One region of the Streptomyces sp. NPDC090032 genome, then DNA from elsewhere that is predicted to be linked to it. Evidence: riboswitches for the same ligand, from Rfam matches in the RefSeq annotation. Region 1 holds a riboswitch; the other holds the start of a gene.

Region 1 (14,719 bases):
AGGTCGTCGAGGAGGAGGTCCCGGCCCGCGCGCTGATGGCCGCCTACCGTCTGCCGCAGGACGGCACGCGTGCGTGCGACGCGGCCGACCTGGCCCTGACGGTCCTCGGCGGCGGCGAGTCGTCCCGGATCTACAACCGCCTCGTCCGCCGTGACCGGACCGCCGTCGCCGCCGGGTTCGGACTCCTGCGGCTCGCGGGGGCGCCCTCCGTGGGGTGGCTGGACGTGAAGACGTCCGGCGACGTCGAGGTCCCTGTCATCGAGAAGGCCGTCGACGAGGAGCTCGCACGGTTCGCCGCCGACGGGCCCACTCCGGAGGAAATGGAGCGCGCCCAGGCCCAGTTGGAGCGCGAGTGGCTCGACCGGCTCGGCACGGTCGCGGGCCGCGCCGACGAACTGTGCAGGTTCGCCGTCCTGTTCGGCGACCCGCAGCTCGCTCTGACCGCCGTCCAGCGCGTCCTCGACGTCACCGCCGAGGAGGTCCAGGAGGTGGCCAAGGCCCATCTGCGCCCCGACAACCGCGCGGTGCTCGTCTACGAGCCGACGGACTCCGAAGAGGGCGACGAGACGGCCGGTGAAACGGCCGCCGAGACGACGAGCGAGACCGTCAACGAGACCGCAGACAAGGAGGCCGGCAAGTGACCGAGCTCGCGACCATGGACTTCCACCCGCAGCCCCAGGCCGGCACGGCCCGGCCGTGGGCCTTCCCCGCGCCCCAGCGAAGCACCCTCGACAACGGCCTGACGGTGCTGCGCTGCCACCGCCCGGGCCAGCAGGTCGTCGCGGTCGAGATCAACCTCGAAGCGCCCCTGGAGGCCGAGCCGGCCGGGCTCGACGGCGTCGCCACCATCATGGCGAGGGCCTTCTCCGAAGGCACCGACAAGCTCGCCGCCGAGGAGTTCGCCGCCGAGCTGGAGCGCTGCGGCGCGACGTTCGACGCGCACGCCGACCACCCCGGAGTACGGGTCTCCCTGGAGGTGCCCGTCTCCCGCCTGCCGAAGGCGCTCGGCCTGCTCGCCGACGCCCTCAGGTCGCCCGCGTTCGCGGACAGTGAGATCGAACGCCTCGTGCGCAACCGCCTCGACGAGATCCCGCACGAGACGGCGAACCCGGGCCGCCGCGCCGCCAAGGAGCTGTCGAAGCAGCTCTTCCCGGCCACCGCGCGCATGTCCCGCCCGCGCCAGGGCACCGAGGAGACGGTCGCGGCCATCGACACGGCGGCCGTACGCGCCTTCTACGACCGGCACGTGCGTCCCGCCACGGCCACCGCGGTCGTCGTGGGCGACCTCACGGGCCTCGACCTCGACGCGCTCCTGGCGGACACGCTGGGCGCCTGGACGGGGAACACGGCGGAGCCGCGCCCCGTGCCGCCCGTGACGGCCGACGACACCGGCCGGGTCGTCATCGTCGACCGGCCGGGCGCGGTGCAGACGCAGATCCTGATCGGCCGCGTCGGCGCGGACAAGCACGACCGGGTGTGGCCCGCGCAGGTGCTCGGCACGTACTGCCTGGGCGGCACTCTCACCTCCCGCCTGGACCGCGTCCTGCGCGAGGAGAAGGGATACACCTACGGCGTGCGGGCGTTCGCCCAGGTGCTGCGGTCGGCGCCGGACGGCACGGGCGTCGCGATGCTCGCCATCAGCGGCTCCGTGGACACCCCGAACACGGGTCCGGCGCTCGACGACCTCTGGAAGGTGCTGCGCACCCTCGCCGCCGAGGGCCTCACCGACGCCGAACGGGACGTGGCCGTACAGAACTTGGTGGGCGTCGCCCCGCTCAAGTTCGAGACCGCCGCGGCCGTCGCGGGGACGCTGGCCGACCAGGTCGAGCAGCACCTGCCGGACGACTTCCAGGCGGAGGTGTACCGGCGGCTCGCCGCGACGGGCACCGTGGAGGCCACCGCGGCCGTCGTGAACGCCTTCCCGACGGACCGTCTGGTGACGGTGCTCGTCGGTGACGCCGCGCAGATCGAGGAGCCCGTCAGGGCCCTCGGCATCGGCGAGGTGACCGTCGTCACGGGCTGACCGTGACCGGTGTGCAACGAGGGGCCCCGGTGGGCGAGATGACCACCGGGGCCCCTGTATGTCTGATTTGAACCGGTGGTTGCCTGTCTGCCCTGTGGCATGCGCTACAAAAGCCCGGTTCCGTTTGTTGATTGAAAGTTGCCCCGCTTAGCGTCGGTCCGGCTGTCCGCCAGATGTACGCCGCGCCCGTGGCACCGGACAGTCATCGCCGAGTCCCCCAAGGCGCGAGCCGGGGGAGCCGGGGACCCACCGTCCCTGGGGTGAATCGGACGCCCTTCCCTGAAGGGGGTCCGTAGGAGACCTTCCTGCTCCGAACCCGTCAGCTAACCCGGTAGGCGAGAAGGAAGGAAAGGATCAGCCACCCCATGGCGTTCACCCGTGCCACCGGGAAGCACCGTCGCCCTAGCCGTCTCACGCGCACCACGGCGCAGGTCGCCGGCGTCGCCGCGCTCACCACGACCGGTGTCCTCGGAGGCCTCGCCGCCCCCGCCCTCGCCGCCGACGACGCGGCTCTGGAGCAGACCGGCCTGACCAAGGCCATCTCCATCGGTGACTCCCTCGCGGAGCAGATCGACGCGCAGGCCGCCGCCCAGCAGCAGGCCGCCGACGAGGCCGCCGCGAAGAGGAAGGCCGAGGCCGCGGCCAAGAAGAAGGCCGAGGAGGAGCGGCGCAAGGCCGTCGCCAAGGCCAAGGCCGAGCGCGAGGCCAAGGAGCGTGCCGCCCGTGCGGCCGAGCGCAAGCGCCTGAACGCCTTCGTCCTGCCGGTCACCGGCTCGTACGTGTCCACCGCGTACAAGGCCAGCAGCGGCCTGTGGTCCTCCGGCAGCCACACCGGCATCGACTTCCACGCCGCCAGCGGCACCTCGGTCCACGCCGTGGGCGCGGGCACGGTCGTGGAGGCCGGCTGGGGCGGCGCCTACGGCAACAACATCGTCATCAAGATGAACGACGGCACGTACACGCAGTACGGCCACCTGTCGTCCATCGGTGTCTCCGTCGGCCAGACGGTCACTCCGGGCCGGCAGATAGGCCTCTCGGGAGCGACCGGCAACGTCACGGGCCCGCACCTCCACTTCGAGGCGCGCACCAGCCCCGAGTACGGCTCGGACATCGACCCCGTCGCGTACCTGCGCTCGCACGGCGTGAACGTCTGACCTTCGCCGCGTACCTCGCGAAAACGCACCGAAAGCCCCGGCTCAGTGAGCCGGGGCTTTCGTCGTTCGCGGCCCGCTCGTTCCCCGTGGCGCTGTCCAAAAAATATCCATGGATTGCGGCCTGACGTCGGAAATTCACGTCCCCTGGAATAGAGTCGCTGAACAAGCGAGCTGAACAGACGTCAATCGTGCTGTACGAGCGACTATCGACCGCGTTTCGCGGGGATTAAGGCGGAGGTCGGGTCATGCGTATTCCGGCGCACTCGGTATGCACGGCGATCCGCGACGACATCGTCTCCGGTGTCTACGAGCGCGGCGGCAGACTCACCGAGGAGGTGCTCGCCCGCCGCTACGGCGTCTCGCGCGTCCCCGTGCGCGAGGCGCTGCGGACCCTGGAGGCCGAGGGCTTCGTCGTCACCCGCAGGCACGCGGGCGCGTGCGTCGCCGAACCCACCACGCAGGAGGCGGCGGACCAGCTGGAGATCCGGATGCTCCTCGAACCGCTCGCCGCGGCGCGTGCCGCGCAGCGCCGCACCGAGGCGCATCTGAAGGTCCTGCGGGGCCTGGTCAGGCTGGGCCAGGAGCGCTCCCGGCAGGGCCGGAGCGAGGATCTGCGCTCGCTGGGCAGCTGGTTCCACGAGACGCTGGCACAGGCGTCCGGCAGTCCGGGGCTGACGGCGATGCTCACCCAGCTCCGCCACAAGATCGCGTGGATGTACACCGTCGAGCAGCCCGCGCAGCCGGCCGAGTCCTGGGCCGAACACGGAGCGATCGTCGACGCCGTGGCGCGCGGTGACGTGGAGCGCGCGCGGTCGCTCACGGCGCAGCACACGGAGCGCGCCGCGGCCGCTCACCGCCTGCGCGCCCCCCGCCCGGGTGACCGTGTGAGGACTTCGCAACATCCCGTCAACACAGTGGGGCTTCAGCATTAACAGGGGCGCCGTATACAAAGAGGACGGCCAATTTCGAGGGGTCCTATTTCCGCTGCCCCGGAATTCTGAGAACAGAACCTCGGAAAGCAAAAGGGTCTGCTCGGAAAATCCGAACAGACCCTTTATGTGGCGCCGTCTTCTGTGGGCAGGAGGCGGCCCGGAAGAATCGAGAGACCCGGTGCAGGGACCCTGACTAGACGGTCTCGGGAAGCTCCTCGAGCCCTTCCGAGACCAGCTTGGCCAGGCGGTCGAGCGCGGCGTCCGCACCCTCGGTGTCGGAGGCCAGGACGATCTCCTCGCCGCCGCCGGCGCCCAGGCCGAGCACCGCGAGCATGGAGGCGGCGTTGACCGGGTTGCCGTCGGCCTTGGCGATCGTCACGGGGACGCCGGTCGCCGTGGCCGCGCGGACGAAGATGGAAGCGGGGCGGGCGTGAAGGCCCTCGGCCCAGCCGACGTTGACGCGGCGCTCAGCCATGTGATGCTGCCCTTCAGGATTCTCAAGGTTGTCTAGACCAGTCTCCCACACCGGTGGACGTGCCCGATGTGAGCCCTGCATACCGCTGACATGAGCCCTGCGTACCGCTCATGTGGGCCCTGCCTGCCGCCCGCGCACGCCCGTCGGCCCTCATAGCCTGCCTTCGGCCCGCTCGCGCCGCGACCCGTACGACTGTCGTCGGCGCGCCGTACGCTGGGCCCATGCAGACCCCGTCGGACCGGCACGCATACCCCGCCCACTGGGAAGCAGACGTGGTGCTGCGCGACGGCGGCACCGCCCGCGTCAGGCCCATCACCGTCGACGACGCCGAGCGGCTCACGAGCTACTACGAGCAGGTCTCCGACGAGTCGAAGTACTACCGCTTCTTCGCGCCCTACCCGCGCCTGTCCGCCAAGGACGTCCACCGCTTCACCCATCACGACTACGTGGACCGGGTGGGCCTCGCCGCCACCGTGGGCGGTGAGTTCATCGCGACCGTCCGCTACGACCGCATCAACGCCCAGGGCATGCCCGCCTCAGCTCCCGCCGACGAGGCCGAGGTCGCCTTCCTCGTGCAGGACGCCCATCAGGGCCGGGGCGTCGCGTCCGCGCTCCTGGAGCACATCGCCGCCGTGGCCCGCGAGCGCGGGATCCGGCGCTTCGCCGCCGAGGTGCTGCCCGCCAACACCAAGATGATCAAGGTGTTCACGGACGCCGGATACACCCAGAAGCGTCACTTCGAGGACGGCGTCGTCCGCCTGGAGTTCGACCTCGAACCCACCGAGGCCTCGCTCGCCGTGCAGCGCGCCCGTGAGCAGCGCGCCGAGTCCCGCTCGGTGCACCGCCTCCTCGCCCCCGGATCCGTCGCCGTCATCGGCGCGGGCCGCACGCCCGGCGGAGTCGGCCGCAGCGTCCTCGACAACCTCCGCGACGCGGGCTTCACCGGGCGCCTCCACGCCGTGAACAAGGCGTTCCCCGATGGCATGCGGGACCTGGACGGCGTCCCCGCGTACCGCTCCGTCCACGACATCGACGCCGCCGAGGCCGTCGACCTCGCCGTCGTCGCCGTCCCCGCGCGGCACGTCCCCGAAGTCGTCGCCGAATGCGGCGAGCGGGGTGTCCAGGGGATCGTCGTCGTCTCCGCCGGATACGCCGAGTCCGGCAGCGAGGGCCGCGCCCGCCAGCGCGAACTGGTGCGCCAGGCCCGCTCGTACGGCATGCGCCTCATCGGGCCGAACGCCTTCGGCGTCATCAACACCTCGCCCGAGGTGCGGCTCAACGCGTCGCTCGCGCCCGAGATGCCGCGCGCGGGCCGCATCGGCCTGTTCGCCCAGTCCGGAGCCATCGGCATCGCCCTGCTCGCCCGCCTCCAGCGGCGCGGCGGCGGCGTGACGGGAGTGACAGGTGTGTCGACGTTCGTCTCCGCCGGCAACCGCGCGGACGTGTCCGGGAACGACGTACTCCAGTACTGGTACGACGACCCGGACACCGACGTCGCCCTGATGTACCTCGAATCCATCGGCAACCCGCGCAAGTTCACCCGCCTCGCCCGCCGCACGGCCGCCGCGAAGCCCCTCGTCGTGGTGCAGGGCGCCCGGCACAGCGGGATCGCCCCCCTCGGTCACGCCGTCCGCGCCACGCGCCTGCCGTACGCCACCGTCTCCGCACTGCTGCGCCAGGCGGGTGTCATCCGCGTCGACACCATCACCGAACTCGTCGACACCGGCCTGCTGCTGGCCCGCCAGCCCCTCCCGCGGGGCCCCCGCGTGGCGATCCTCGGGAACTCGGAGTCCCTCGGCCTCCTCACGTACGACGTCTGCCTGGCCGAGGGCCTGCGGCCGAAGCCGCCGCGGGACCTGACGACCGCGGCGTCCGCCGAGGACTTCCACGCGGCACTCACCGAGGCGCTCGCGGACGACAAGTGCGACGCCGTCGTCGTCACGGCGATGCCGGCGCTGGGGGAGTCGTCCGCCGAGGACGCGGCGCTCGCCGAGGCGCTCAGCTCGGCCGCCGCCGGCACCCCCACCAAGCCCGTCCTGGTGGTGCACGTGGAGCTCGGCGGCCTCGCGGAGGCGCTCTCCGCGGCCACCAGCACCGGCCCGCGCGCGCCCGCCAAGACCACGGGCGGCTCCCCGGCCGGACGCCCGCCCACGGACGAGCCCGCCCCCACGCCCGCGCTCATCCCCGCCTACCCCGCGGCCGAGCGCGCCGTCCGCGCCCTCGCCGAAGCCGTCAAGTACGCCCAGTGGCGGCGCGACGCGGCGGAGCCCGGCAAGGTCCCCGAGTACGACGGCATCGACGAGACGGGCGCCGCCGAGCTCATCGCGGCGTTCCTCGCGAAGGAAGACGACCCGCGCGGCGCCGAGCTCGCCCCCGAGGACGCCCGCGCCCTCCTCGCCCGCTACGGCGTCGACGTACGGCAGACCCTGCCCGCCCCCGGAAGCGACGAGGCCGCCGCCGCCGCCCGCACCCTCGGCTACCCGGTCGCCCTCAAGACGACCGCCCCGCACCTGCGCCACCGCGCCGACCTCGGGGGAGTGCGCCTCGACCTGGCGAACGAGGAGGAGCTGCGCCGCGCCTACGAAGAGCTGTCCGAGACGCTGGGCAAGCCCGAGGAGCTGCGGCCCGTCGTCCAGTCCATGGCACCCCGCGGCGTCGACACCGTCGTCCGCGCGGTCATCGACCCGGCCGCCGGCGCGGTGCTCTCCTTCGGGCTCGCGGGTGCCGCCTCCGAGCTGCTCGGCGACACCGCGCACCGGCTGATTCCGGTCACCGACCGGGACGCCCAGTCGATCGTCAGGGGCATCAAGACCGCGCCCCTGCTCTTCGGCTGGCGCGGCTCCGCGCCCGTCGACACGGCCGCGCTCGAAGAGGTGCTGCAGCGGGTCTCACGGCTCGTGGACGACCATCCCGAGGTCGTCGCCGTCGCCCTGGAGCCCGTCGTCGTCGCCCAGAACGGCCTGTCGGTCCTCGGCGCCTCGATACGGCTCGCCCCGCCGCCCGCCCGCGACGACCTCGGCCCCCGCACCCTGCCCGCGTACTGAGCGGGCCGGGTGAGACGAGCCCCACATACGGGTGATTTCCGCACCCGTCCACAGGCGCACCGCGAGCCCCCCGCCGGGCTTTAGGATGGGTCTCATGGCCAAGACCAGTACGACGACCCAAGGGCTCCGCGCGGCGATCGAGCGCAGCGGCTACTACCCGGCCCTCGTGGCCGAGGCGGTGGAGGCCGCGGTCGGCGGCGAACCCATCGGGTCGTACCTGGTCCACCAGGAGACCACCTTCGACTCGAACGAGGTGCGCAGGCACGTCACCGTGCTCGTCCTCACCGACACCCGCTTCATCGTCAGCCACACCGACGAGCAGGCCGCCGACACGACGTCGCCGACGCCGTACGCCACGACGTCCACCGAGTCCGTGAAGCTCGACCGGATCTCGTCGGTCGTGCTCAGCCGCGTCGTCGCCAACCCGGAGAAGTACGTCCCGGGCACCCTGCCGCGCGAGGTGGTCCTGACCATCGGCTGGGGCGCCGTCGCCCGCATCGACCTGGAGCCCGCGGCCTGCGGCGACCCCAACTGCGAGGCGGACCACGGGTACACGGGCAGCTCGACCGCCGACGACCTGAGCCTGCGCGTCAGCGAGACCGGGGACGGCCCCGACACCGTCCGCGAGACGCTCGCCTTCGCCCAGTCCCTGTCCGAGGCCACCGCGGCGACAGCGCGCTGATGGCCGTGCCTGCCTGGGAAGACTGGCAAGAAGTAGAGCCTCTCGCCGTCCGGTCCGCCCCCGTGCCCGAGTACGGCGCCGGCTCCCTCGCCGATCTGCTGCCCACCCTCGGCTCCCACCTGGGCGTCCCCGACTGCGCTCCGGCGATCCCCGAGCTCGCGCCCGCCGACCGCGCGTGCGTGTTCCTGATCGACGGGCTCGGCTGGCAGCAGCTCCAGGCCCACCCCGACGAGGCGCCGTTCCTGACCTCGCTGCTCGCGTCCTCGCGCGGCGGCACGGGCCGCCCGATCACCGCGGGTTACCCGGCGACCACCGCGACCTCCCTCGCCTCCGTCGGTACGGGCCTGCCGCCCGGCGCGCACGGCCTGCCCGGCTACACGGTCCGCAATCCGGACACCGGCCTGCTGATGAACCAGCTCCGCTGGATCCCCTGGACCCAGCCGCACGTCTGGCAGCCGTACCCGACGATCTTCCAGCGCGCCCACGAGGCCGGTGTGCACACCGCGCAGGTCTCCGCCCCCGCGTTCGAGTCGACGCCTCTCACGAAGGTGGCCCTCAGCGGCGGCACCTTCCGCGGGCGCCTCTCCGGCGAGGACCGCATGGACCTGGCCGCCGAGCAACTGGCGGCGGGCGACCGGTCGTTGGTGTACACGTACTACAGCGAGGTCGACGGCAAGGGCCACCGGTTCGGCGTCGACTCCGACCCGTGGCGCGGCCAGCTCATGTACGTCGACCGGCTCGCACAGCGCCTCGCCGAGCAGCTCCCGCCGCGCAGCGCGCTGTACATCACGGCCGACCACGGCATGATCGACATCCCGTTCGACGAGCAGTCCCGCATCGACTTCGACGAGGACTGGGAGCTGCGCGCCGGCGTCGCCCTCCTCGGCGGCGAGGGCCGCGCCCGCCACGTCTACGCGGTGCCGGGCGCCGAGTCCGACGTCCTGACCGTCTGGCGCGAGGTGCTCGGCGAGCAGTTCTGGATCGCGAGCCGGGACGAGGCGATCGAGGCGGGCTGGTTCGGCCCGCACATCGACGAGCGGGTCTACGCGCGCCTGGGTGACGTCATCGCGGCCGCCCACGACGACGTGGTGATCATCGCCTCCGAGCGGGAGCCCAAGGAGTCGGCCATGGTCGGCAACCACGGCTCGATGACCCCCGCCGAGCAGCTCGTACCGCTGCTCGAAGTACGCTCCTGATCGTCCCCCACCACCGCGGAAAGGCCCTCAACTCCCCATGCCCGAGCTCGTGTTCTTCTCCGGAACGATGGACTGCGGAAAGAGCACCCTGGCTCTCCAAATCGCGCACAACCGGTCGGCGAGGGGGCTGCAGGGTCTGAACTTCAGCCGGGACGACCGGGCGGGGGAGGGGAAGCTCTCCTCACGGCTGGGACTGGTGACGGAGGCGGTCGAGGCGGTGGAGGGCATGAATCTGTACGGCTATGTCATCGACCGGGTGTCGCAGGGCGGCAGGGTCGACTACGTGATTGTCGACGAGGCGCAGTTCCTCGCCCCCGCGCAGATCGACCAACTCGCCCGCGTCGTCGACGACCTGAACATGGACGTCTTCGCCTTCGGTATCACCACCGACTTCCGCACGAAGCTCTTCCCCGGCTCGCAGCGGCTGATCGAGCTGGCGGACCGCCTTGAGACGCTGCAGGTGGAGGCGATGTGCTGGTGCGGGGCGCGTGCCACGCACAATGCCCGCACGGTGGGTGGCGAGATGGTGGTGGAAGGTGAGCAGGTCGTCGTCGGTGACGTGAGCAGCCCCGCCGCGGAGGTCGGCTACGAGGTGTTGTGCCGGCGCCATCACCGTCGCCGTATGACGAGCGGTGCCGTCCGCGCCGGGGTGCTCTCGCCGGACGTTCTGCCCGTGGCCTCCGACTGACGATCGTCGGCCGGACAGGCCCTGGGCTCCGGCTTCGCGAGAGCGTGTCGACTCGCTCGAAGGCCGGCATGACTTCCTTGACGAACATCTCCCGCGACCTGCGCTTCTCCTCGCGGCGGCGGCGGGCGTCCTGACCTCGGTGCCGTTATGGCAGTCCTCGCTGTACGCCGGGCCGCCGGCGGACGACTTCGGCGGTGCCGACTGGAGCATGCTCGTCAGCTTCGGGGTGGCGGCGGTGGGCTGCTCCGCCACGTACCGGCTTCCCCCGCTGTGGTGGACCGGCCGCCGAGTGACGGTGGTGGCCGATGCCTGCGCGGGCGCGACAGCGGCCCTCCACGAGCAGGCGCTGGAGCTGCTCGGTCAACTGGCGCCCCTCGTCACGGTGGTCACCTCCGACCAGCTGCTGTGACGAGCCGCGGCCGTGTCCGGGCGGATGCGGGGATGACGGCGTGCGCACGGCTGAAGCGCAACGCCTTTGCCATGGCGTCGAGTTGGCGCAGCTTCCGGCTGGAGGCATCTGCCGCCAGGGGTGTGAGCCGCGTTTCGAGACACTGCGCAGGATCCTGATCCGCCGGTGAATCGAAGGGTGTGGGATGCCTTGTGTTCACCGGGGCGACATGGTGGTCCCCCGTAATACTGAAGTTGTCTGGACAACAATTGTTCATACATCTTGGCCCCGCTCCCCTTTTCCCATGGAGTACGCGTGACCACCCCTGCCCGCGCCCTCACCCTGCTCGGCGCCCTCGGACTGACCGCCCTGACGCTCACCGCCTGCGGCGCCGCCCCCACCCAGAGCGCCGCCACCGACGGGAAGAACATCGCCGCCGCGGCCTCCGCCGCCGACGCCGGCGGAATGGACGCCCTGGTCGCCGCCGCGAAGAAGGAGGGCACGCTCAACGCGATCGCCCTCCCGCGCGACTGGGCGAACTACGGCGCGATCATCGACGGCTTCACCGCGAAGTACGGCATCAAGGTGAACGACGAGAACCCCGACGCCGCCAGCCAGGACGAGATCAACGCGGTCAAGTCCCGCAAGGGCCAGGACCGTGCTCCCGACGTGCTCGACCTCGGCGCCTCCTTCGCGCAGGCCGCGGCCGAGCAGGGGCTGACCGCGCCGTACAAGGTCGTCGCCTTCGACAAGATCCCCCAGACGCAGCGTGACGCGAAGGGCCGCTGGTTCAACGACTACGGCGGTTACGTCTCCATCGGCTGTGACGCCAAGCGCGTCAAGGTCTGCCCGAAGACCTTCGCCGATCTGCTGAAGCCCGAGTACAAGGGCAAGGTCGCCCTCAACGGCAACCCGACCAAGTCCGGCTCCGCCTTCGGCGGCGTCTACGCGGCGGCGCTCGCGAACGGCGGCTCGTTCGACGACATCAAGCCGGGCATCGACTTCTTCGGCAAGCTGAAGAAGAACGGCAACTTCAACCCGGTCGAGTCGACGCCCGCCACGATCGAGAAGGGCGAGACGCCCATCTCCATCGACTGGGACTACCTGAACTCGGGCTACGCCGATCAGTTCGCGTCCAAGGGCATCGACTGGAAGGTCGCCGTGCCCAGCGACGGCGTCTACGCCCAGTTCTACTCGCAGGCGATCAACAAGGACGCCCCGCACCCGGCTGCCGCCCGGCTGTGGCAGGAGTACCTGTACAGCGCCGAGGGCCAGAACCTGTGGCTCAAGGGTCACGCCCGGCCCGTGCTGATGCCGGCCATGGAGGCCGCCGGCACCCTCGACAAGGCGGCCGCCGCGCTGCCCAAGGTCGACGGCACGCCGACGTTCCCGACCGAGCCCCAGACGTCCAAGGCCAAGGAGTCCCTGGCGCAGGGCTGGGCCGCGGCCGTCTCCGGGTGACACCTGCCATGACCCCACATTCCGTCACCGCCCCGGCTCGTCCGGCGCGCGCGGCCCGGCGTCCGCGCCGCGCGCGCCGGGTGGGCTGGCTCGCCGCCCTGCCGCTCTTCCTCGTGGTCGCGCTCGCCTTCGGGCTGCCCGCACTCGCCATGGCCGACGGCGCCCTCACGGTCGCCGGCGGCGGCTACGGCCTCGACAACCTGACCCGGTCCGTCGACGGCGCGTACCGCACCGCCCTGCTCGGCAGCGTGAAGCTCGCCGCGCTCACGGCCGCCGCGGGCACGCTCTTCGGGCTGCTCCTCGCCCACGCCGTCATCACCTCGCGGAGCCGGGCGCTGCGCGAGGCGGTGCTCACCGCTTCCGGGGTGCTCGCCAACTTCGGCGGCGTCCCGCTCGCCTTCGCCTTCGTCGCCACCCTCGGCAACGCGGGCGTGCTGACCACCCGCCTCGGTCTCGCCGACCACGGCTGGTCGCTGTACGGCTTCTGGGGCCTCGCCCTGACCTACGTCTACTTCCTGGTGCCGCTGATGGTGCTGACCGTGGCGCCCGCGCTCGACGGGCTGCGCGTCCAGTGGCGCGAGGCCGCCCACGACAACGGCGCGACGACCTGGCAGTACTGGCGCCATGTCGGCATTCCGGTGCTGCTGCCTTCCCTGCTCGGCGGCTTCGTGCTGCTCTTCGGCAGCGCGTTCGCCGCGTACGCGACGGCGGCGGCGATGGTCGGCAGCTCCGTCCCGCTCGTCACTCTCCAGATCGCCGACGCGCTGTCCGGGAACGTGCTGGTCGGCCAGGAGAACGTGGCGCTCGCGCTCAGCCTCGACATGGTCGTCGTCGCGGCTCTGGTGATGGCCGTCCATCTTCCCCTCCAGCGAAGGAGCACGCGATGGCTCGCCTGAACCGGAGCCTGGTCCTGCTGGTGGCCGGGGTCTACTTCCTCGTGCCGCTGCTGGCCTCCGCCGTCTTCACCGTGGACATCCCGGGGGAGGGGCTGACCCTCTCCTCGTACACGCGGATCTTCGCCGCGCCCGGCTTCACCGGCAGCCTGCTGCTCTCGCTCGGGCTCGCCGTGGCCGCGGTCGCGCTCGTGCTGCTGATCACCATCCCGGCGGCGGTCGCCGCCCGGCTCGGGGCTCCGCGGCTGCGGCCCGTCCTGGAGGTGGTGTGCACGCTGCCTCTGGTCGTGCCGCCGGTGGCGCTGACCGCGGGGATCGGGACCGTACTGCGCTGGGGCCCCGAGAAGCTGTCCACGACCCCGCTGTTCCAGACGTTCGTGGCCGTGCAGAACCCCGAATTCCCCTTCGTCCTCGTCCTCGCGTACGCCGTGATGGCGCTGCCCCTGGTGTACCGGGCGCTGGACGCGGGCCTGCGCTCCGTCGACGTCCGCACGCTGATGGAGGCCGCCCGCGACTGCGGCGCGTCCTGGCCGCGGGCGCTCGTCTCGGCCGTGCTGCCCAACCTGCGGGGCGCGCTGCTGAACGCCTCGTTCCTGACGCTTGCTCTGGTGCTCGGCGAGTTCACGGTCGCCTCGCTGCTGGGCTTCCAGCCGTTCGCGGTGTGGATCGTGCAGGCGTCCGGTGCGGACGCCCGGCTGTCCGTGGCCGTGTCGCTGCTGAGCCTGCTGCTGACCTGGGTGCTGCTGCTCGCGCTGACCACGCTGGGCAACCGCCGCCGCACACCTCGTACTTCACAAGGAAAGACGTCCCGATGACCCTGACCGACGCTCCGGCCCGTACCGGGGCCGCGCTCCGCCTGCGCGGACTGCGCCGTGCCTTCGGCTCCGCCGTCGCGCTCGACGGCCTCGACCTGGAGGTCGCCCCGGGCGAACTCCTCAGCCTGCTCGGCCCGTCCGGCTGCGGCAAGACCACCGCGCTGCGGGTCCTGGCCGGTTTCGATCAGCCGGACGAGGGCCAGGTGCTGCTCGACGGCGAGGACATCGTGCCGGTGCCGGCCAACCGCCGCGACACGGCGATGGTGTTCCAGTCGTACAGCCTCTTCCCGCACCTCACCGCCGCCGACAACGTGGCCTTCGGGCTGCGCATGCGGAAGGTGGGCGGCGCCGAGCGGCGGGCGCGCGCCGCCGAACTGCTCGACCTGATCGGGCTGGCCGGCCACGGCGACCGCTTCCCGCACCAGCTCTCCGGGGGCCAGCAGCAGCGCGTCGCGCTGGCCCGCGCGCTGGCGCTTCGGCCCCGCCTGCTGCTGCTCGACGAGCCGCTGTCGGCGCTCGACGCGCAGGTGCGGGTGACGCTGCGGGAGGAGATCCGCCGGCTCCAGCTGGAGCTGGGCATCACCACGGTGTTCGTCACGCACGACCAGGAGGAGGCGCTGTCGATGGCCGACCGGGTCGCGGTGATGAACAAGGGGCGGCTCGAACAGTGCGCCACCCCCACCGAGTTGTACGCGCGGCCCACGACCGATTTCGTCGCGGAGTTCATCGGTGTCATGAACCGGCTTCAGGGGCACGCCGGCGGCGACGGCACGGTGGAGGTGCTCGGGGTGCGGCTGCCGGTCGACGGCCCCGACGCCCGGGGCGAGGTACGGGCCCTGGTCCGGCCGGAGGCCCTGGAGGTGGAGCCGGGCGGCTCCGCGCAGGTCACCGGTACGGCCTTCCACGGCCCCACCATCCGCCTCCGGATCGCCCTGCACGACGGCACGGAGGTCAAGGTGGACCTGCCC
Region 2 (14,719 bases), on a different contig from region 1:
GGCGCCGAGGATGCCCGCCGCGACGTCCGACGGCCGCAGCACGCCGTCCCCGAAGTGGGCGGCCAGCGCGAGCCCGCTCGTCACGACGGAGATCGCCTCGGCCGTGGACAGCGTGCCGCTCGGCGACTTCAGCTTCGTACGCCCGTCCTCGGTGACGCCGCCGCGCAGCTCGCGGAAGACCGTGACGATGCGGCGGATCTCGTCCGTGCCGTCCGGAGCGGCCGGCAGGTCGAGGGACCGGCCGATCTGGTCGACGCGGCGCGAGACGATGTCGACCTCCGCCTCGGCGCTCTCCGGCAGCGGAAGCACCACGGTGTTGAAGCGGCGGCGCAGCGCGCTCGACAGGTCGTTGACCCCCCGGTCGCGGTCGTTCGCCGTGGCGATCAGGTTGAAGCCCCTGACGGCCTGTGTCTCCTGGCCCAACTCCGGTATCGGCAGGGTCTTTTCCGACAGGATCGTGATCAGCGTGTCCTGCACGTCGGCCGGGATGCGGGTCAGCTCCTCGACCCGGGCCGTCATGCCCTCGGACATGGCGCGCATGACGGGGCTGGGCACGAGGGCGTCCCGGCTGGGGCCGTGCGCGAGCAGCCGCGCGTAGTTCCACCCGTAGCGGATCGCCTCCTCGGGGGTGCCCGCCGTGCCCTGCACGAGCAGCGTCGAGTCGCCGCTGACGGCGGCCGCGAGATGCTCGGAGACCCAGGTCTTCGCGGTGCCGGGGACGCCGAGCAGCAGCAGGGCGCGATCGGTGGCGAGCGTGGTGACGGCGACCTCGACGATGCGGCGCGGCCCCACGTACTTCGGTGTGATGACAGTGCCGTCGGGCAGCGTCCCGCCGAGCAGATACATGGCGACGGCCCACGGCGAGAGGCGCCAGCGCTCCGGGCGCGGCCGGTCGTCCTGCGCGGCCAGCGCCGCCAGTTCGGCGGCGAAGGCGTCTTCGGCATGCGGCCGCAGGGCCTGCGCGGCGCCCTGATCCCCCGCGGACGCGGTGCTCTTATCGGTCGGTTCGACGGACACGGTCATGGCGATCCCCCCTCGATTTCGGCCGGGCGCAGCCGACACGTCCGGCACGTCCCGAGCACTCGGCCGGGATGTGACTCCACCGTGCACCACGCCACTGACAATCACCGGTCGTACGCCGCTGACCTGCGCGAACTCCCGTGCCACGGCCGATTGTCAGTGGCGGGACCTACCTTCGAGAACATGACTCAGCAGGGGGTGCGCTGGACGGCGGACCAGGTGCTGGCACTGGCGCCTGACGCTCCGTCACGCAAGGCGGGAAGCAGACTCGGCGTCGCCGGGCCGTGGTCGGAGGCGGGAAGTTCGGGCGAGGGGATGGTGTGGGGGCTCTGCAAGGGCAGTGGCAGCAAGCCGTATCAGACGGTCGTGGACGTCGCGGACGCGGCGGGCCCGGCCTGCAAGTGCAGTTGCCCGAGCCGGAAGTTCCCGTGCAAGCACGCGCTCGGGCTGCTCCTCCTGTGGGCGGGGGCGGAGGGCTCGGTGCCGGACGCGCAGGCGCTCCCGGACTGGGCGGAGCAGTGGGCGCAAGGACGCAGGAAGCGTGCCGAGGCCAAGCGGGAGGCGGATGCGGGCGGGGCCGCCGCCGCTGACCCCGAGGCCGCGCGCCGCAGGGCCGAGCGCCGCGCCGAGCGGGTCACGGCGGGCGCGAGCGAGCTGGAGCAGCGGCTCACGGACCTGCTGCGGGGCGGCCTCGCCTCGGCCGAGCAGGCCGGGTACGGGATGTGGGAGGAGACCGCGGCGCGCATGGTGGACGCTCAGGCGCCCGGACTGGCCGCGCGGGTCAGGGAGTTGGGGTCGATCCCCTCGTCCGGTCCCGGCTGGCCGGTGCGGCTCCTGGAGGAATGCGCGCTGCTGCACCTCCTCGACCGCGGCTGGCTGCGCCGCGACCTGCTCCCCGCCGGACTCGCGGCGACGGTCCGCTCCCGCGTCGGACTGCCCGCGCCGGCGGACGGACGGCCCACCCGGGACCGGTGGCTGGTCCTGGCGCAGTACGACTCGGCGGACAGCCGGCTCACCACGCGCCGGACATGGCTGTACGGGACGGAGTCCGGCCACACGGCGCTCCTCCTCTCCTACGGTGCAGCGGGCCGCGCCCCGGCGCTCTCGCTGCCGGTCGGTCTCGCGCTGGACGCCGAGCTCTCCGCGCACGCGGGCGACGGTCAGCTCCGCGCCGACCTGGGCGAACAGTTCACAGCGCCCGCCCCAAGTGCCGTACGGCCCAAGGGGGCAGGCGTGGCGGAGGCGGCGGGGCTGTACGGCGATGCGCTGAGCCGCGACCCGTGGCTGGAGTCGTGGCCGGTGACGCTGAGCCGGGTCATACCCACCCCGGACCAGGCGAGCGGCGGGTGGCAACTGGCGGATGCAGCGGATGACTTGGAGCAGCCGCCGCCGGAACAGCCGCCCTCGAGGAGGCTTACCCCCGAGCGGCTGGCGCTCCCGATCACGCCGAGGGCGGCGTCGGGCGCCGGGCTGTGGCGGCTGGCCGCGCTGTCCGGCGGTGCCCCGGTCACCGTCTTCGGCGAATGCGGCCACCTGGGCTTCACCCCTCTCACGGCCTGGCCCGAAGGCCCGGGAGAGGCGGTGGCGCTGTGCTGACGAGCCGGACGACGCAGACACGAGAGACGACCAGGCGGACCCAAAAGCTGGAGAGGAGCGACACATGAACGGAGCTTCGACCGCGACGGCCACCACGAGCACGACGGCCACCGGTGACCCATGGGAAGAGCTGGTCACGGCCGCCCTGCTCGGAACGGACCGGCGGACGCCACCGGGCCACGCGCCCGGCACCGACGCACCCGCCGCGCTGCTCGACGCGGCCGCCGTGCAGACCGTACGGCGGCGGGCGGGGCTGCGGCCGGCACCGGCTGCCGCGCCGCCGGCACGGGCGGCGGACGACCCGCGGCCCCCGCTCCCGGCCCTCGCGCGACGCAGACTCGCGATGCTGCTCACCGACCGCCCCGGCCCCGGCGGCGGCCGCCGCGGAACAGCCCCCGACCTGATGGAACTGCTGCCCCAGTGGCTGGCCGGGGCCAACGAACAGGGGTACGCGGCGCCCGCGGATCTCCTGCCCGCACTCCTCGACGCGGCCCGCGGGCGTACCGATCTGCGGCCGCAGGCCCTCACGTTCGCCGGCCCGCGCGCACTGTGGCTGGCCCGGCTGAACCCGGACTGGAAGTTCGCGCTGCGCTCCACCCCCGGCGGCGGCACAGCGCTCCCGGCGCCCGAGGACGCGGACGACGTTCAACGCCTGTGGGAAGAGGGCCTGTTCGCCGAGCGGGTCGCGCTCCTGGCCACGGTGCGCGCACACAGCCCGGCCGCGGCGCGCGAACTGCTCGCGACCACATGGTCCGCGGAGCGGGCCGAGGACCGGCTGATGTTCCTCGACTCGCTGCGGTCGGGGCTCGCCGACGCCGACGAGCCGTTCCTGGAACAGGCGTTGTCCGACCGCAGCCGCAACGTCCGGGCCACGGCCGCCGAGCTGCTCTCCGCACTCCCCGGCTCGGCGCTCGCTGCCCGCATGGCGTCACGCGCGGCCTCCTGCGTCGCGGTCGACCGCACCCAGGGCGCGGCGACGATCACCGTCGAGGCACCGCACGAGTGCGACGCGGGCATGGAGCGGGACGGCGTCGCCGCCAAGCCTCCGACGGGCCGGGGTGAACGGTCCTGGTGGCTGGGCCAGTTGGTCGAGGCGACACCGCTCGACTGCTGGACCGCGCGCTTCGGGGGGCGCGCACCGGAGGAGATCGTCGCGCTGCCGGTGGCCGACGACTGGCAGGGCGAACTGCACGCCGCCTGGTGCCGGGCCGCGGTGCGCCAGAGAGACGCCGTATGGTCGCGCGCGCTCCTGGGCGCCCCCGCGTCACCGGACGCCGGAGGCCCCGGCGCCGTATCGCTGTCCGAGCGGGCGAAGCTCCTCGGCGCGCTGCCCGGCGGTGAGCGCGCCGAGTGGGTCGCTGGTTTCATCGCGACACACGGTCTGTCCGAGGCGTTCCAGTTGCTCGGGGTCTGCGCCCAGCCGTGGGCCGGGCCACTCGGGCGGGCGGTGGTCGACGCGCTGAACATCGCGCGGGACGCGGGCAGTTACCCCTGGAGCTTCAGCGGCGTCATGGGCCTGGCCGAACGCTGCCTGGACCCCGCCGAGGCGGCCAGGCTCGAAGGCCTCACCGCCACCCCGGACGAACCGGAGGACGCGGCCCCCGGCGCCGGCGGCTACTGGTCGGAAGCATTCCAGCGCCTGGTCAGCACGTTGCGCCTGCGTCAGGCGATGCGGGACGAGTTGAGAGGGGCGTCAGCGTGATGAGGACCCGTTGAGGGCCGGTGAGGGCCCGTTCTCCCCCGGGAAGCACCGGGACGGCACCCGGGAGAGGACTCGGGAGGGATCAGGCCCCGGCAGGCTGGCGAACGTTCGCGTTGACCCAGTCCACGATCGACGCCGTCGTCGCGCCCGGGGTGAAGATCTCCGCGACGCCCTTCTCCTTGAGCGGAGCGATGTCGGCCTCGGGGATGATCCCGCCGCCGAACACCTTGATGTCCGCGGCGTCGCGCTCCCCGAGGAGCTCGATGACGCGGGCGAAGAGAGTGTTGTGCGCCCCGGAAAGGATCGAGAGACCGATCGCGTCGGCGTCCTCCTGGATCGCCGTGTCGACGATCTGCTCCGGCGTCTGGTGCAGGCCGGTGTAGATGACCTCCATACCGGCATCGCGCAGCGCCCGCGCGATCACCTTGGCCCCACGATCGTGACCGTCGAGCCCCGGCTTGGCGACCACCACGCGGATCGGACCGGCTGCCACACCCATCACTGCCTCCATGAAGCGACTTCCACCCGATACCTGACCTGATGCGTACCCGGGGAGTGAACGAACGTTATCTACAGCATCCCGCAAGCGGCCGTTTCACGGTGCGGAGCGAGGGGGAAATCACACGTTGGGACACGTTCGCTGCGCGCCACAGCCGCCGCAGGCGGTTCAGAAGCCGCATACGGGGGCCGTCGGCGCAAGGGGAGCCGCAAAGAGACAGTCGCACCACACCGCCGCGGGCCGCGCGGCGGGCGGCACGGCGCATCGGCGCCGCGGTACGTACGGGATTTCCGTGACGCACCGCGACGATTACGCAGGGGAACCAAATGGTCACCGCCCGCGTACGACGCGCATCGTCGGCCACCTCGGCGCATGCTTCCCATGAGGGCACACGGGAGACAGAGCCGTTTTCCCGGGTGCCGACGGGAGGTCGGCCATGAAGGTCACAGGGATCCTGCCTTTTCGCCCGCTCTGTCAGCTGATTCCCGCCAGGTTGGTGTTCCCCGCCAGGCTGGCCGGAGTCTCCGTCTCTCTGCTGAAGGCGACCGCACTCGAGGTCGCGATCCTCGCCGGACATGTCCTCCTCTACCCCTCCGGCATCACCCAGGAGCGCCGGGACGCCCCCGCGCTGCCTCCGCTCGCCTACGCCCCCACACCGGAGGGCGTGAACGAGGGGGGCGAGGACGCCTCGCACCTGACTCAGAGCGCCGCCCTGCCGGGGCCCGGGGCCGAAAACGCCCACACCGACCGCAGCGCCCGGCTGCCGGCCGCACAGAGCAAGCCGCCGGTCCTCCTCATGCACGGCTTCATCGACAACCGCTCCGTCTTCGTCCTGCTGCGCCGCTCGCTCGCCCAGCACGGCAGGCACCACGTGGAGTCACTCAACTATTCGCCGCTGACCTACGACATCCGCACCGCCGCCGCGCTGCTCGCCCGCCACGTCGAGGAGATCTGCGAGCGCACGGGCCACGACCGGGTGGACATCGTGGGGCACAGCCTCGGCGGACTCATCGCCCGCTACTACGTGCAGCGCCTGGGCGGCGATCTGCGCGTACGCACCCTCGTGTCGCTCGGCACCCCGCACAGCGGGACCACGATCGCGCCTCTGCTGGACGCACACCCGATCGTCCGGCAGATGCGCCCCGGCTCGACCGTCATCGAGGAGCTGTCCCGGCCCGCTCCCGGCTGCCGCACCCACTTCGTGAGTTTCTGGAGCGACCTCGACCAGATCATGGTTCCGCTGGAGACGGCCTGCATCGACCACCCCGACCTGATCGCGCAGAACGTCCGCGTCACCGGCGTCGGGCACCTCGCGCTCCCCGTCCACCCGGCGGTCGCCGCCGGCATCCGGCAGGCGCTCGACGCCGTGGAAACGGAAGGAACGCGCGCCACCGACTCGGTAAGCGGTCTGACAGTGGCCTGACCGCGACCTGACCCTGGCCTGATCCTGCCTCCGGATCGGTCTCCGAACTGGCCAAACGTCGAACGATTCTCGAACGCAGAGCCAAAGCTCTGCCCACAGTCCGCCGAAAGACGGCCGAATGCCCGTTTCCTGCGAGCGGGAAACCTGCCGAAGATTGTCGAGCCCGCGTACCGCCGGGTACAGTCACCGCACTGCTCTGGCAGCCCCTGTTGTCGAGGCGAAAGAGAAGTTGGTGAACGACCGTCACCCGTCGGGGACTCAGACCTCCCCGGCCCCGGCTCAGGACGCCGACTACGCGCCCTACGCTCCGTATGACCAGCAGAGCGCGCAGTACGGCGACTACACCGGTTACGACGGCCACGCCACGGGCGGTTTCGCGGCCGACCCGCTCTTCGGCGACCTTCCCGGCGCGCAGAGCACCGGCTCGTACGACAGCAGTCAGTGGGCGACCGGCGCGCACCAGACGCTGACGGGGCAGGAACCCCAGCACCACGACCCGTACGCGGCACAGCAGCACGCCTCCGCGTACGGCACCGGCAGTTACGACACCACCGCCGCCTGGGGGACCGCCGCTCACGAGCAACTCGGCGGTATTCCGGCCCAGTCCGGACCGGACCATTCCGGCCAGTGGGACAACAGCGCGTGGGCCGACCAGACCGGGCAGTGGGACGCGAGTGCCTTCGGGGCGCAGGCGCAGGGATTCACCACGCAGGACGCGTTCGCCACGCAGACCTTCCAGGCACCGGCGGCCTTCGAGACCGGGACGTACGGGACCGGGACCTTCGACGCGCAGGGCTTCGAGACCCAGACGTTCGAGGCCCAGGCCTATGAGACCCAGACGTTCGAGGCCCAGCCCTTCGCAACACAGACCTTCGAAGCGCAGACCTTCGACACCGGCGCGTACGACGCCACCGCGTGGAACTCCGCGGGCACCGAAGGCGACGACAGCGACCTCGACGCCCGTCACGACTACGGGCAACCCGACGCCGCCGAGCCCGAGTTGAGCCACAACGACGGGCACACCGACGGCCTCAGCGACGTTCACCACGACAGCTACGGCGACGGCCTGGACGACGTCGAGGAGATCGTCGCCCGCGACGAGCGGCCCGCGCCGGTCACCCCGGCCCAGCGCGCACGCTCCCGCCGCCGCTCCCCCGCCAAGCGCTCCGCGCTGCTCACCGTCGCGGTGCCCTCGGCGTGCGTGATGGGTGTCGCGGGTGTGGCCGCGGCCTCCGTCGGCGGCATCGGCGGCGATGACAGCAAGGACACGACGGCGGCCTCCGCGCCCGACGCGACCGCCGTGAAGCCCTCCGTCGCCAACAACAAGCTCGACACCCAGCTCGCGGACCTCTCCGCGGACGCGGGTGACTTCGCCGACCGGGCGAGCCGCACCCAGGAACGTATCGACCTCAGGGCCAAGCAGCAGGCCGAGCGGAAGCAGGCGGCGGAGGAAGCGGCGCGCAAGGAGCGGCTGCGGCCCAAGTTCGTCCTCCCGGTCAAGCAGCACGGACTGAGCGCGTACTACGGGCAGGCGGGTATCAACTGGATGTCCGTGCACACCGGCATCGACTTCCCCGTCTCGTACGGGACGCCGGTGATGGCCGCGACCGACGGCACCATCCGTACGCAGTGGAACAGCGCGTACGGGAACATGGCGATCCTGACGGCGAAGGACGGCACGGAGACCTGGTACTGCCACCTCTCCAGCCACGCCGTGATGAGCGGACCGGTCAAGGCCGGCGACCTCATCGCGCACTCCGGGAACTCCGGCAACTCCACCGGTCCGCACCTGCACTTCGAGGTGCGTCCCGGCGGCGGCTCGGCCGTCGACCCGCTCCCGTGGCTGCGCAGCCACGGGCTCGACCCGACGTAGGGCCGAGCCCCGGCAGCAGTCCTCCGGCCCCCTACAACTTCTCCACCGGCGCGTACCGCAGCAGCAGGCGCTTCGGCTTGGGCTCGCCGAAGTCGACCGTCGCCTCCGCGTTCGTCCCCGTGCCCTTGACTCCGACGACCGTGCCGAGGCCGAACTGATCGTGCGTGACCCGGTCCCCCACGGACAGCGCAACGACCGGCTTCTCGGTCGCGCGGCGCGTGGCGAACGCCGGTGTCGAGCGCGAGCGCGACGACGAGAGCGACGCGGCGATCCCGCTCGCCGGTCCCGCCGACTTGGCGGGCGCCATGGCGCCGGTCCGCTTCCACTCCAGATGCGCGTCCGGGATCTCCTCCAGGAAGCGTGACGGCGGGTTGTACGAGGGCTGGCCCCAGGCGCTGCGCAGCGTGGAGCGGGTCAGATACAGCCGCTCACGCGCGCGTGTGATGCCGACGTAGGCGAGGCGGCGCTCCTCCTCCAGCTCCTTGACCTGGCCGAGGGAGCGCATGTGCGGGAACACGCCGTCCTCCATGCCGGTCAGGAAGACGACCGGGAATTCGAGGCCCTTGGCGGTGTGCAGCGTCATCAGCGTGATGACGCCGGAGCCGTCGTCCTCCTCGTCCGGGATCTGGTCGGAGTCGGCGACGAGCGCGACCCGCTCCAGGAACTCGGACAGCGTGCCGACGCTCGCCTCGCCCTCGGCCGCGCCCTCGGTGGCGCCGTCCGCCGTCGCACTCTCCTGCTCGAACTCCAGGGCCACGGCGGCGAGTTCCTGAAGGTTCTCGATGCGCGTCTCGTCCTGCGGGTCCGTCGACGACTGCAACTCGGCGAGGTAGCCGGTCCGTTCGAGCACGGCCTCCAGGACCGTGGCCGGGCCCGCGCCCGACTCGACGATCGTGCGGAGGTCCTCCATCAGCGTGTTGAACCGCTTCACCGCGTTCGTCGAGCGGGCCGCCATGCCGTACGCCTCGTCGACCCGGCGCAGCGCCTGCGGGAAGGAGATCTTCTCGCGCTGGGAGAGCGCGTCGATCATCGCTTCGGCGCGGTCGCCGATGCCCCGCTTCGGCACGTTGAGAATGCGGCGCAGGGGGACGGAGTCCTCGGGGTTGGCGAGCACCCGCAGATAGGCCAGGACGTCCCTGACCTCCTTGCGCTCGTAGAAGCGGACTCCGCCGACGACCTTGTAGGGCAGGCCGACGCGGATGAAGATCTCCTCGAAGACACGGGACTGCGCGTTCGTCCGGTAGAAGACGGCGACATCGCCGGCCTTCGCGTCGCGCGCGTCCGTGAGCCGGTCGATCTCGTCGGCGACGAACTGCGCCTCGTCGTGCTCGGTGTCCGCGACGTAGCCCGTGATCTGCGCGCCCGCGCCCGCGTTCGTCCACAGGTTCTTGGGGCGGCGGGATTCGTTGCGCTCGATGACCGCGTTGGCCGCGGAGAGGATGGTCTGCGTCGAGCGGTAGTTCTGCTCGAGCAGGATCGTCGTCGCGTCCGGGTAGTCCTCCTCGAACTGGAGGATGTTACGGATGGTGGCTCCGCGGAACGCGTAGATCGACTGGTCCGCGTCACCCACCACGCACAGCTCGGCGGGCGGGAGGTCGTCCGCGCGGGGCGGCTCGTCCTCCGCGCGACCGCTGTCGGCCGAGCCCACCAGCTCTCTGACCAGCGCGTACTGCGCGTGGTTCGTGTCCTGGTACTCGTCGACCAGGACATGGCGGAAGCGGCGGCGGTAGTGCTCGGCGACGTCCGGGAAGGCGCGCAGGAGGTGCACCGTCGTCATGATCAGGTCGTCGAAGTCCAGCGCGTTCGCCTCGCGGAGGCGGGACTGGTACATCGCGTAGGCCTGGGCGAGGGTCTTCTCGAAGCCGTCGGCGGCCTGGCCCGCGAAGTCCTCCTCGTCGATCAGCTCGTTCTTCAGGTTCGAGATCTTGGCGCTGAAGGACTTCGGCGGGAACTTCTTCGGGTCCAGATCGAGGTCCCGGCAGACCAGGGCCATGAGGCGCTTGGAGTCGGCGGCGTCGTAGATCGAGAACGACGACGTGAAGCCGAGCTTCTTCGACTCGCGGCGCAGGATGCGCACGCAGGCGCTGTGGAACGTCGACACCCACATCGCGTTCGCCCGCGGGCCGACCAGGGACTCGACGCGCTCCTTCATCTCGCCCGCGGCCTTGTTCGTGAACGTGATCGCGAGGATCTGGCCGGGGTGCACACCGCGCTCACCGAGGAGGTACGCGATGCGGTGCGTGAGCACGCGGGTCTTGCCGGAACCCGCGCCCGCCACGATGAGCAGCGGGGAGCCGCCGTGGACGACGGCCGCCTTCTGGTTCGTGTTCAGCCCGTCGAGGAGCGCCGCCGGGTCGAGCGCCGGGCGTGGGGCGCCGTCCCGGTAGTACGCGTCCCTGGCCGGGGGCACGTCGAACTTCCCGTCGAACAGGTCGTCCGGAACGTCCTCCGGAGCCGTGTCGTCCTCGGGCGGCGGCGGGGCATGTTCCTCACTGGCCTTCGAAGCCGTGAGGTCCGCCAGGAAGCTGTCGTCAAAGAGGCTGCTCATCGCTCTACGAGTCTAGGCCGCCCCACTGACACCCACGGCCGCCCCGGAAACTTCGCCCGACTTCGCGGACCCGGCCACCTCTCGTAGTGCGCGAATCACGCTCCGTAAGGGTTACCGGAGGTCACGAACAAGATTGCCGAAGGTCACGAAAATGTATCGGGCATATCGAACATCAACCTTCACAGCAGCCACACGAGTTGGCTAGCGTGCTCCGCGGGCCGCCCGTCCCTCCGTCGGCAACCACGCCGCGAACGGGTCGCCCCCGCTGAGTTCAGTACGCCGAGAGGCATGGAACCGGGGACCCACGACCTTTGGGGTGAATCGGCCGACGACCCGTCAGGGACGGCCGTAGGGCAGCCTTCCGAATATCCGCCCGAACCCGACAGCTAACCCGGTAGGCGGTCATGGGAAGGAGACGCGCCCCTTGGCGTCGCACCGCAAGCCGCGCACCAGGACAGCCGGTCCCCGCACGGCCCCCGTCGTCGGCATCACCACGGCGGCCCTCACCTCCATCGCCCTGCTCTCGCAGAGCGCGAACGCCGCCCCGTCCGCGCCCGCGAAGCCGAGCCTGGAAGAGGTCCAGAAGAAGGTCGACACCCTCTACCACCAGGCGGGCGTCGCCACGGAGAAGTACAACGCGGCCAAGGAGCGCACCGCCAAGCAGCAAAAGCACGTCGGTGACCTGCTCGACGACGTCGCACAGCGCACCGAGAAGCTCAACAAGGCCCGCCAGGAGCTCGGCACCTTCGCCGCGGCCCAGTACCGCACGGGCGCCGTCTCCGACACCGCGACGCTGCTTCTCGCCGACGACGCGCAGGACTACTTCGACCAGGACCAGCTGATGAGCCGGCTCACGAGCCGCCAGAAGAAGGCCGTCGACGACTACCAGACCGAGCAGGCCGCCACGACGAAGAAGCGCACGGAGGCGGCCAAGAGCCTTGAGACGCTCACCACTTCGCAGGCCACGCTCAGGAGCACGAAGAGGGACGTCCAGCAGAAGCTCGGCGACGCCCGCGAACTCCTGTCGAAGTTGACCGCCGAGGAGAAGGCGCGGCTCGCGGCGATCGAGAAGAAGAAGCAGGAGGCCGCCAGGAAGAAGGCGGAGGAGCTGGCGCGTCAGCAGGCCGAGGCGGAGGCCAAGCGCAAGGCGGCCGAGGAGACGCAGCAGAAGGAGAACCCCGGCACCGGTTCGGACACGGGTACGGGTACGGGTACGGGCTCCGGAAGCACCGGCAGCGGCTACGCCGCCAAGGCCGCGAAGGTCATCGCCTTCGCCGAGTCCCAGGAGGGCAAGCCGTACGTGTGGGGCGCCACCGGCCCGGACTCGTACGACTGCTCGGGCCTCACGCAGGCCGCGTGGAAGGCGGCCGGCATCTCACTGCCGCGCACGACCTGGGACCAGGTCAAGGTCGGCACGACCGTCACCACGGCCAACGCGCAACCCGGCGACCTGGTCTTCTTCTACGACGACATCAGCCACGTCGGCATCTACATCGGCGACGGCAAGATGATCCACGCCCCGAAGCCGGGCGCGAACGTCCGCGTCGAGTCGATCTACTACATGCCGATACACAGCGTGGTGCGTCCGGCCTGACCGCCTTCGTGGGGTTACGTTCGGGCGGTGCGCGGCCCGAACGCAACCCCACGCCCCGGACCCTCCTGGTCCCAGCTCCCGCCGGCAGCCGGCGCCGCCGTCATGGCCACCGGCATCATCTCGGTCGGCCTGCGACTGACCGGTTATCCGGTGCTGTCCGGCATCATGCTGGTGCTCGCCGCCGCCCTCTGGCTGCTCCTCGCGGCGGACTTCGCGAAACGGCTGGTGCGGGAGCGCGACCGCTGGCAGTCCGAGGCGGACACCCCGCCCGCGCTCACCGCGGTCGCGGCGACGGCCGTCCTCGGCACCCGGATCTCCCTGTTCGGATGGCAGACCCTGGCCGAGGCGCTCCTCGCCCTGTCCGTGGTCGTCTGGCCGGTGCTGATGATCAACGTCGTACGGCACTGGAAGCCGCGGATGCCGGGAGGCGTGTTCCTCGGCTGCGTCGCGACACAGGGCCTCGTCGTCCTCGCGGCGACGCTCGCGCCCGCGGTCGGGGCGCACTGGCTCGCGTTCACGGGAATGGTGCTCTTCTGGGGCGGGCTCGTCCTGTACTGCTTCGCGCTGCTCCGCTTCGACCTGCGCGAGGTGGCCTCCGGCGCCGGGGACCAGTGGGTCGCGGGAGGCGCGCTCGCCATCTCCGCGCTCGCGGCGTCGAAGCTCGTCGCGACGGGTCTGTGGAACGAGGACGACACGGACGTCCTGCGCACCGTGAGCTTTCTGCTGCTCGCGCTGGACGTGACCTGGTACGTCGTGCTGGTGCTGGCGGAGGTGCGGTGGCCCCGGCCGCGTTACGACATCCGGCGGTGGTCGACGGTCTTCCCGATGGGAATGACAGCGGCGGCGGCACTGTCCGTGGGCGCCGCCGCCGATGTGACCTGGCTCAAGGGGCCGGGGCAGGTGCTGGTGTGGGTCGCCGTGGCCGCGTGGCTCGCCACCCTGTTCGCGACGTTCAGGTCCGGAGCAGCACGCTGACTCGGGTCCCGAACACCGGCCGGCTCAGGTCCAGAGGACCGCGATGAAGATGTTCGCGGTGGTCAGGAGGCCGACGAGGCCGAACAGGCCCTTGTCGACCTTCTCGTCGTCCCGCTTCACGTACACGAGGCCCAGGATCACGATCAGCAGCGCGAGTTTCACGCCGATCTTGATGTTGTTGACGGTGTTGTCGTCCGCCTGATTCAGGCCCACGAGGACAACTCCCGTGACCAGCATGGTCAGCGCGCCGTGCAGCATCGCCGGGACGAACCGGGCCGTTCCCTTGCCCATCGCCTTCATCTGGGTGAGGAACCCGCCGAGGAGCGAGGCGATGCCGATGATGTGCAGGCCGACGAAGAGGTGGATGAGTACGTCCATGACGGGCGAGCCTAGCCGGGGCCTCACTGCCCCCATGAACCGGCCCGCACCGGTCCGCCGGCGGTCACATGCGGTCACACCCAGAACTCGAGGACCAGTTGCGGACAATCCGTCACCAACCCGTGACGGTCAGGTTTAGCGTCCTTCCTCAGGTGACCGGCATCCCACCCCCGCCCCGCTCAGAGGCGGAAGCCGGGCACCTACCGCCGAGAAAGGTCCGGCGGCGGCCCGCTCCCCCTGTGCGGGCCGCCGCCGGACGCGTAAGCAGTACGTACCGGAAGGACGTGCCCCTCGTGTCGGCAGCGCACCGCAAGCCCCGACAGCGCTCGCTCACCGGCCCTACGGCCCGCACCGCGGCGACCCTCGCTCTCGCCTCCGCGGCGACCGCCACCGTCCTGGACGGCGCGGCACACGCGGATCCCCGGCTCACCCCGAGCCAGGTGAAGGCGAAGGTCGACCAGCTCTACCAGGAGGCCGAGAAGGCGACCGAGAAGTACAACGGCGCCAAGGAGAAGGCGGACAGGGCCGAGAAGAAGCTCGGCTCACTGCGGGACGAGGCGGCCCGCAGGACGGACCGGCTCAACACCCAGCGCGAGGCGCTCGGTTCGGCCGCCGCCGCTCAGTACCGCACCGGCGCGCTCGACCCGGCGGTCCAGCTCGTCCTGTCCTCCGACCCCGCCAAGTACCTCGACAACGCGGCGCTCGCCGACCGGCTCGGCACGCGGCAGGCATCCGCGATCGGGCGCGTGCAGCGCGAACTGCGGCAGATCGACCAGCTGCGCTCCGAGGCGGACGGCCGGCTCGCCGAGCTGCGCAAGCGGCAGGGCGAACTGAAGAAGCAGAAGAAGACCGTCACCGGGAAGCTGGCCGAGGCGAAGCGCCTGCTCGCCCAGTTACCGGCGGCCGAGCGCACCGGCGTCGGCGCGGGCGCAGGCGACACCGGCACGGCCGGCCGCGCCTCCCGCTCGGACACCTCCCGCGAACTGCCGTCCGGCGCCTTGCCCAAGGCCCCGGACTCCCGCACGGCGGCGGCCATCGCCTACGCCTACAGCGCCCTCGGCAGCCCCTACGTGTGGGGCGCCACGGGCCCGAACGCCTTCGACTGCTCCGG

What was found. Region 1 has a riboswitch for cyclic di-AMP ahead of ACIPWY_RS09750 (M23 family metallopeptidase). Riboswitches for the same ligand answer to the same signal wherever they lie in the genome.
Positions count from the first base shown of each region.
Region 2: it holds a riboswitch for cyclic di-AMP, as region 1 does, so the genes downstream of both, ACIPWY_RS28520 (NlpC/P60 family protein) here and ACIPWY_RS09750 (M23 family metallopeptidase) in region 1, are expected to answer to the same signal.

Region 1 is NZ_JBIVFF010000003.1:579,447-594,165, reverse strand. It holds gene ACIPWY_RS09760 (pitrilysin family protein) at 1-641, shown strand, start outside; gene ACIPWY_RS09755 (pitrilysin family protein) at 638-2,023, shown strand; cyclic di-AMP (ydaO/yuaA leader) riboswitch at 2,220-2,376, shown strand; gene ACIPWY_RS09750 (M23 family metallopeptidase) at 2,389-3,177, shown strand; gene ACIPWY_RS09745 (GntR family transcriptional regulator) at 3,423-4,109, shown strand; gene ACIPWY_RS09740 (HPr family phosphocarrier protein) at 4,303-4,584, opposite strand; gene ACIPWY_RS09735 (GNAT family N-acetyltransferase) at 4,806-7,628, shown strand; gene ACIPWY_RS09730 (DUF5998 family protein) at 7,723-8,310, shown strand; gene ACIPWY_RS09725 (nucleotide pyrophosphatase/phosphodiesterase family protein) at 8,310-9,506, shown strand; gene ACIPWY_RS09720 (thymidine kinase) at 9,544-10,194, shown strand; gene ACIPWY_RS09715 (hypothetical protein) at 10,334-10,603, shown strand; gene ACIPWY_RS09710 (ABC transporter substrate-binding protein) at 10,898-12,043, shown strand; gene ACIPWY_RS09705 (ABC transporter permease subunit) at 12,052-12,939, shown strand; gene ACIPWY_RS09700 (ABC transporter permease) at 12,927-13,751, shown strand; gene ACIPWY_RS09695 (ABC transporter ATP-binding protein) at 13,748-14,719, shown strand, end outside.
Region 2 is NZ_JBIVFF010000012.1:140,502-155,220, forward strand. It holds gene ACIPWY_RS28485 (AAA family ATPase) at 1-1,023, opposite strand, end outside; gene ACIPWY_RS28490 (SWIM zinc finger family protein) at 1,204-2,616, shown strand; gene ACIPWY_RS28495 (DUF5691 domain-containing protein) at 2,681-4,318, shown strand; gene ACIPWY_RS28500 (cobalamin B12-binding domain-containing protein) at 4,401-4,817, opposite strand; gene ACIPWY_RS28505 (alpha/beta fold hydrolase) at 5,254-6,240, shown strand; gene ACIPWY_RS28510 (M23 family metallopeptidase) at 6,473-8,113, shown strand; gene pcrA (DNA helicase PcrA) at 8,145-10,661, opposite strand; cyclic di-AMP (ydaO/yuaA leader) riboswitch at 10,915-11,077, shown strand; gene ACIPWY_RS28520 (NlpC/P60 family protein) at 11,086-12,255, shown strand; gene ACIPWY_RS28525 (tellurite resistance/C4-dicarboxylate transporter family protein) at 12,358-13,230, shown strand; gene ACIPWY_RS28530 (hypothetical protein) at 13,255-13,608, opposite strand; gene ACIPWY_RS28535 (NlpC/P60 family protein) at 13,902-14,719, shown strand, end outside.